2 regions of the Rhizobium acidisoli genome follow, and region 2 is predicted to be linked to the other one. Evidence: predicted binding sites of a transcription regulator. Region 2 holds the regulator's gene; the other holds the start of a gene.
The links. The regulator LexA, encoded in region 2, represses DNA repair genes until DNA is damaged. The targets are predictions, from matches to a motif close to TGTTCNNNNTGTGTTCNG.
Positions count from the first base shown of each region.

Region 1: a site for LexA is predicted at 1,115-1,132, ahead of recA (recombinase RecA). Genes of this name have one in related genera too.

Region 1 is NZ_CP034998.1:1,972,054-1,975,776, reverse strand. Features, by position in the region: gene CO657_RS09835 (carbohydrate kinase family protein) at 73-1,017, opposite strand; gene recA (recombinase RecA) at 1,247-2,335, shown strand; gene alaS (alanine--tRNA ligase) at 2,500-3,723, shown strand, end outside.
Region 2 is NZ_CP034998.1:1,627,368-1,631,090, reverse strand. Features, by position in the region: gene CO657_RS08150 (VOC family protein) at 1-816, opposite strand, end outside; gene lexA (transcriptional repressor LexA) at 1,013-1,732, shown strand; partial or broken gene CO657_RS08140 (ComEC/Rec2 family competence protein) at 1,713-3,723, opposite strand, start outside.

The DNA of each region.
Region 1 (3,723 bases), 340 kb from region 2:
GTCGATAGAGCATGATGCCGAAAGTCTCAGCGGTTTTCGGACGACATCATGGTGAACTTCAATTTAGCCGCTTCAATGCAGAATTCTGACCTTGGGAACAAGGGCAAGCGCCGCATTCAAGAGATCCGGCGTCAGATTTTCGTTGACGGCGTGCCGCGACTGCACGGTCAGCGTGGCGGCTGCCGTGCCGTGACGAACCGCCTCTTCGAGCGGCAGGCCGAGCATCAGGGCTGCAAGGGTGCCGGCTGCAAGCGAATCGCCGGCTCCGGTGACGTCGGCGACGGTGTCGGCGATCGGCGGCTGCAGCGTCACGGCGCGGCCCTCGCAAAGGGCCACGAGCTCGCGGCGGCCGCGGGTGACGACGGCGTTCCTGATGCCGAGCTCGTTCAGAAGCGGCGGCCAGCCGGCGGCGTCTTCCGGCTGTTCACCAGCAAGGGCTGAGGCCTCGGCCTCATTCAGGAACAGGTAGTCGATATCCGCGATGCAGGGTTTCAGCCTGACGACCTTGGCAGGCGAGATGGCAATCGCTGCGACCGGCTTTGCCAGGGAATGCGCCTTGGCGACGATCGCCGCAATCGTTTCTTCCGGCAGGTTGGCGTCGAAAAGAATGAGATCGTGGGCGGCGAAGGCCTCCCGTACCCAGCGGATGGAGAGGCGCCGCGGCACGAAGAAGCGGTAGAGATCCATGTCGGCAAGGGCGATGACCAGATTGCCGTCCTTCTCGATAATCGCCGTATAGCTCGGGGTCTTGCGGTCGAGGAAGACGAAAGGCCGGTCGTCGATGCCGGCGAAATCGGCGGCGTCGCCGACCATCTCGCCCATCGGATCGCCGCCCCGCGGCGAGATCATCGTCACCTGAAAACCAAGCCTTGCCAGATTACGCGCCGCATTGAAGCCGCCGCCGCCCGGCTCCTCGAACCAGGTGCCGGGATTGCTGGCGCCAGGCGCCGTCTCGCCGGAGATGCGGCCGCGTCTATCGATATGGGCACCGCCGAGCACGAGAATCTTTCCGCTCATTGCAGCCACTCTCTTGATGCCCGAAACGCGAATCGATGCGATGGGTTCTCTTGCGCGGGTATCGGCATTTCAGGCCTAAGCCGTTGCTTTGCATCGATAAAACAAAAATAGAACACGGGGCGTTTTACCTTTTTCTTTCAATCGTTTGATCGCCTATTGCGAGAATAGAACAAATAGGGTACAAACTCGACATTGCTTGGGCGGCTTCAATAACCTAAAGGTGGATCGAATGTCTCAGAATTCATTGCGGCTGGTAGAGGACAAATCGGTGGACAAAAGCAAAGCGCTTGAAGCGGCACTCTCACAGATAGAGCGGTCGTTCGGCAAGGGCTCGATCATGAAACTCGGCTCCAACGAGAATGTTGTCGAGATCGAGACGATTTCGACCGGCTCGCTTGGCCTCGATATCGCACTTGGCGTCGGTGGTCTGCCGAGGGGCCGAATCATTGAAATTTACGGGCCGGAAAGCTCGGGTAAGACAACGCTTGCGCTGCAGACCATTGCCGAAGCGCAGAAGAAGGGCGGCATCTGCGCCTTCGTCGATGCCGAACATGCGCTCGATCCCGTCTATGCCCGCAAGCTTGGCGTCGATCTGCAGAACCTTCTGATCTCGCAGCCCGATACCGGCGAGCAGGCGCTGGAAATCACCGATACGCTGGTGCGGTCCGGTGCCGTCGATGTTCTCGTGGTCGACTCGGTCGCCGCACTGACGCCGCGCGCCGAAATCGAAGGCGAGATGGGCGACAGCCTGCCCGGCCTGCAGGCGCGCCTGATGAGCCAGGCGCTGCGCAAGCTCACCGCTTCGATTTCCAAGTCGAACACCATGGTGATCTTCATCAACCAGATCCGCATGAAGATCGGCGTCATGTTCGGTTCGCCTGAGACAACGACCGGCGGCAATGCGCTGAAATTCTATGCCTCCGTGCGCCTCGACATCCGCCGCATCGGCGCAGTCAAGGAGCGTGAAGAGGTGATCGGCAACCAGACCCGCGTGAAGGTCGTCAAGAACAAGATGGCGCCGCCCTTCAAGCAGGTCGAATTCGACATCATGTATGGCGAGGGTGTTTCCAAGACCGGCGAACTGGTTGATCTCGGCGTCAAGGCCGGCATCGTCGAGAAATCCGGTGCCTGGTTCTCCTATAACAGCCAGCGTCTCGGCCAAGGCCGCGAAAACGCCAAGACCTTCCTGCGCGACAATCCGGATCTTGCCCGCGAGATCGAACTGTCGCTGCGCCAGAATGCCGGCCTGATCGCCGACCGCTTCCTGCAGAACGGCGGACCGGACCCCGATGACGGTGATGCTGCCGCGGAAATGTGATTTCGCGATCGGTTTTCTGCCAGTCTCTTTGAAAATCCAAGCCGGCTGCATTCCCTGATCAGAATGCGGCCGGTTTTGTTTGTCCGCTGGACAGTGGCGGAGGCGAACGTTAAAAGCCGATGGATTTAGATTTACCTGCCTCCGGCAGCATTGAAGGGCATAGCATGAGCGGTGTGAACGATATCCGGTCGACATTCCTCGACTATTTCAAGAAGAACGGTCATGAGATCGTCTCGTCGAGCCCGCTCGTGCCGCGCAACGACCCGACGCTGATGTTCACCAATGCCGGCATGGTGCAGTTCAAGAACGTCTTCACCGGCCTGGAGAAACGCCCCTATTCGACGGCGACGACCTCGCAGAAATGCGTGCGCGCCGGCGGCAAGCATAACGATCTCGACAATGTCGGCTATACCGCCCGCCACCTGACCTTCTTCGAAATGCTCGGCAACTTCTCGTTCGGCGATTATTTCAAGGAGAATGCGATCGAGCTTGCCTGGAAGCTCGTCACCGAGGGTTTCGATCTGCCGAAGCATCGCCTGCTGGTCACCGTCTATTCCGAAGACGAGGAAGCTGCGACGCTCTGGAAGAAGATCGCCGGCTTCTCCGACGACAAGATCATCCGCATCCCGACCTCGGACAATTTCTGGCAGATGGGCGATACCGGCCCCTGCGGTCCATGCTCTGAAATCTTCATCGACCAGGGTGAGAACGTCTGGGGCGGCCCTCCCGGTTCGCCTGAGGAAGATGGCGACCGGTTCCTGGAATTCTGGAACCTCGTCTTCATGCAGTTCGAGCAAACGGAGCCTGGCGTTCGCAACCCGTTGCCGCGTCCGTCGATCGATACCGGCATGGGCCTGGAGCGCATGGCGTGCATTCTGCAAGGCGTTCAGAGCGTTTTCGACACAGACCTGTTCCGCACACTGATCGGCGCCATCGAAGAGACGATGGGCGCCAAGGCCAAGGGCAGCGCCAGCCACCGCGTCATCGCCGACCATCTGCGCTCTTCGGCCTTCCTGATCGCCGACGGCGTGCTGCCGTCGAATGAAGGCCGCGGCTATGTGCTGCGCCGTATCATGCGCCGCGCCATGCGGCACGCCCAGCTTCTCGGCGCCAAGGAGCCGCTGATGTACAAGCTGCTGCCGACGCTGGTGCAGGAGATGGGCCGCGCTTATCCGGAACTCGTGCGCGCCGAAGCACTGATCTCGGAGACGCTGAAACTCGAAGAAGGCCGCTTCCGCAAGACGCTGGAGCGTGGCCTGTCGCTGCTGTCGGATGCGACCACCGATCTCGGCAAGGGCGACATGCTGGATGGCGAGACCGCCTTCAAGCTCTACGACACCTATGGCTTCCCGCTCGACCTGACGCAGGATGCGCTGCGTGCCCGTGAG
Region 2 (3,723 bases):
GGTCACTCCGTTAGCAGCCAAATGCGCTTCTGTCACGGCAAGATCGGCGACAGTGAAGAGGATAGCCCGGCCGCGCAGGCCGCGGTCGGCGGATGAGACGGCGATCTCAAAATAAGCCTCCAGCCCTTCCGGCGTCATCAGGCTGATTTTCGCGTTCGGCGCGGCGATATTGACGCCGAAACTGGTTTTTTCGACGGCCGACTGTGCAGCGGCAAGGCCGACGAAGGCTGCGAATGCGGCGGGTTCCGGCGCGCAAAGCGCAATCTCGGCAATGCCTGTTACGCCATTGGCATGCGTCTCCAGCGCGCCGCGGTCGGACGGCAGCGGATTGATGCGCTCGACGCTGAAGAGGAAGAAATCCGGCGCGCGCAGCTCAGCGGCAAAGGCCAGCTTGAAGCCGGCGATGGTCTCGGACCCATCAGGCATTTTCATCGGCCGGCTGAACTGCAGCATCTCGCCGGCGCTCGATCCGCTGCCGGCGTAGTTGCGATGATCGCGGCCGGCATCGCTGGTGGCAAACGCCACCGCCGAAAGCCCCTCCTCGCCGCAACGGAAGCGGAAGGCGCGGTTGCGGGCGGTGAAGACATTGCCGTGTCGCGCCGACGCCTCGCTCTCTTCGACGCTGGCGATACCAAGCGGCTCCAGATAGGTCTTGTCGGCAAAGAAGACGCAGGCATTCTCCGTTCCGAAGGGATGGCGGGCATCGGCGGCAACGGTGAAGCCGAGCTTGCCGAGCCGTTCGCGGGCCAGATCGATATTGACGACGGGCAGCACGACATGATCCAGCGGGTGCGGTTTGGCGGAACGCTCGTTCATCATATCCCTCCCTCAAACGACAAGAGATGTGCGACAGCCCCACCCCCAATGCAAGACATGTGTGCCAATCCGGCGAATGAAAATAAAAATCTCAACGAGTTGGCGGCAAGTTTTACGGAAATTTAGCACCTTGCGGAACACATATGGAACATATAGTGTCTGTTCTGGATTTGTTTCAATCAGGGGTCACACGCCGATGCTCACGCGCAAACAACAGGAGCTTCTCCTTTTCATTCATGAGCGCATGAAGGAATCCGGCGTTCCGCCATCTTTCGACGAGATGAAGGATGCCCTGGATCTGGCCTCGAAATCCGGCATTCATCGCCTGATTACGGCGCTCGAAGAACGCGGTTTCATTCGCCGCCTACCGAACCGCGCCAGGGCGCTCGAGGTCATCAAGCTTCCCGAAGCCTATAGCCCCAGCATCCAGCCCCGGCGCGGCTTTTCGCCAAGCGTCATCGAGGGCAGCCTTGGCAAGCCCCAGCCGGCTGCTGCCCCCGCGCCTGCAAAACCCGTCGCCGACAACGGCAACTCGGTCTCGGTGCCGGTCATGGGCCGAATCGCTGCCGGCGTTCCGATCTCGGCGATCCAGAACAACACCCATGACATCGTTGTTCCCGCCGACATGCTTGGCTCCGGTGAACATTATGCGCTGGAGGTCAAAGGCGATTCGATGATCGACGCCGGCATCTTCGATGGCGACACGGTGATCATCCGCAACGGCAGCACCGCAAGCCCCGGCGACATCGTCGTTGCGCTCGTCGATGACGAGGAAGCGACACTGAAGCGCTTCCGCCGCAAGGGCGCCTCGATCGCACTTGAAGCGGCCAACCCGGCTTACGAGACCCGGATCTTCGGGCCGGACCGCGTCAAGGTGCAGGGCAAACTCGTCGGCCTCATTCGCCGCTATCACTGACACCGGACAGACCAGATTCGACAAAACTGTTGCTGCGCCAGTCATAGGCGCGCTGGCGCATCCACGGCCGCGACAGCGTTTCGAATGCGGTTGCGACCTCCAGGCCGGCATCCGCGAAACGCAACTCGACGGAACCGGTCCTGCGCAGCGTCTCACCGGTGAAGAGCGTCGCGCCTGAGCGGCAGCTGTTGAAACGCAGACGGACCGGCGTCACGACGATATCGGCCGAATCGCAGGCCGGACCGAGATAAGCGGCATTGTCGATGATGGTTACCACACGGCCATTGCCAAGCCTCGATGTGCACCAGGCCTTCTTGACGCAGGAAAAGCGGTTTGTTTCTCCGCCCGCGGCAGCCGCCCGCATTGCTGTCCTTGCTTCATTCTGCTGCTCGCGGGAAAGCCTGACGCGGCGGTCTTCTCCCTCCGGTGGGATAGCGGGGCCATCCAGCATTCTCGGCGGGTGATGCGTCGGCAGGACCAACGCTCTTTGCCACTGGTCGAAGATGAAATCCGGCGGGTTTTCACGATTGGAAGCCATTGCCGCCGTATCGACGAGCGCGACCAGACCGCCGTCCTCCGAAATCACCAGATCCGGCGGCCGCGGAACCGGCAGAATCAGCACCAGGAGCGTCGAGACTGCGAGGATCATTGTGCCGGCATGGCGCAGCCGGGTGCGGAGCAGCGTCAGCAGCAGGAAGCCTGCGACGGCGACGGCGAAATACCAGGCGGGCAAGCGGCCGACGCCGATATCGCCGCCCCAACCTGACACCGTCTTGGCGACTACGATCACCAGATCGAGGCCGAAGCCGACCACCTTCCAGAGCGGAGCGTCCAGACCGAACGGCATGAGCAACATCGCCAGCAGCCCGGCCGGCATGACGATGAAGGAGATGATCGGCATCGTCGCGAGGTTTGCCGGCAGGCCGTAAGCGGTCAGGCGATGAAAATGCTCGATCGAAAACAGCGCCGTGGAGAAGCCGCCGATCAGCGAGGTCAGGAAGACGCCGCCGAAGAAACCGGCGACCGCAACGACCGGCCGGAAGACCGGCAACTTCAGCCAGGCGTTTTCGCGGATGCGCCGGTCTTTCCACAGCTGATAACCCGATACCAATGCCAATGTCGCGGCAAAGGACATCTGGAAGCTCGGACCCAGGACTTCGGAGGGCGAAATGGCAATGATGACAAGGGCCGAGAGAACGACATTGCGCAGGCTGATCGACGGCCGATCGAAGAAGACGGCGATCAGCATGATGGCCATCATGATAAAGGCGCGTTCAGCCGAGACCCCGAAGCCGGAGATCAGGTAGTAAGCGGTGACGGCGATGAGCGCGCCTGCTGCGGCGATCTTCTTGGTCGGATAAGCCTGGGCAACGCCCGGAAAGAGGCTGAGCAGCATCCGGAAGCCGACGAAGAAGATGCCGGCCGACAGCGCCATGTTGAGGCCGGAGATCGCAACAATATGAGCAAGACCGGACTGGCGCAGCGCTTCCGTCGTCGCATTCGAGATGGCGCGCCGCTCGTCGGTCACCAGTGCAGCGGCAAAAGCGCCGGTATCGCCGGGCAGGATCGACCGAATGCGGTCGCCGATGCGGCTGCGCAGTTGGTAAAGCCATTCGAGCATTGCTTCCGATGTCGATCTTGCCGGCTACGGGCCTGCCTGCAGATCGGCTTTCTCCGGCGCGCCATAGAAGAAGCCGTTTGCGCCGATGCCGTCGAAGTAGGCACTGAAGGAGAAATCGTTGAGCTCGGGCAGCGCTGGGCCCGCCGGCGGCGTCAGCCGCGCCCTGCCGGTGATGATGTCGCCGATCTCGAAAGGTGTATCGGCGCCGCGGACGATCGCGGTGATGCGTCCCGGCCACCGCTTCAGCTCCGGCTTCTCCGTCCCGGTGACGGAAAGGATGTAGCGCCAGCGCCCACGGCCATCACCTTCCCGCCGTTCGACACGGCCGGTCACCGTCGTCGTCACGGATGAATCGAGCATCACGGTCGAA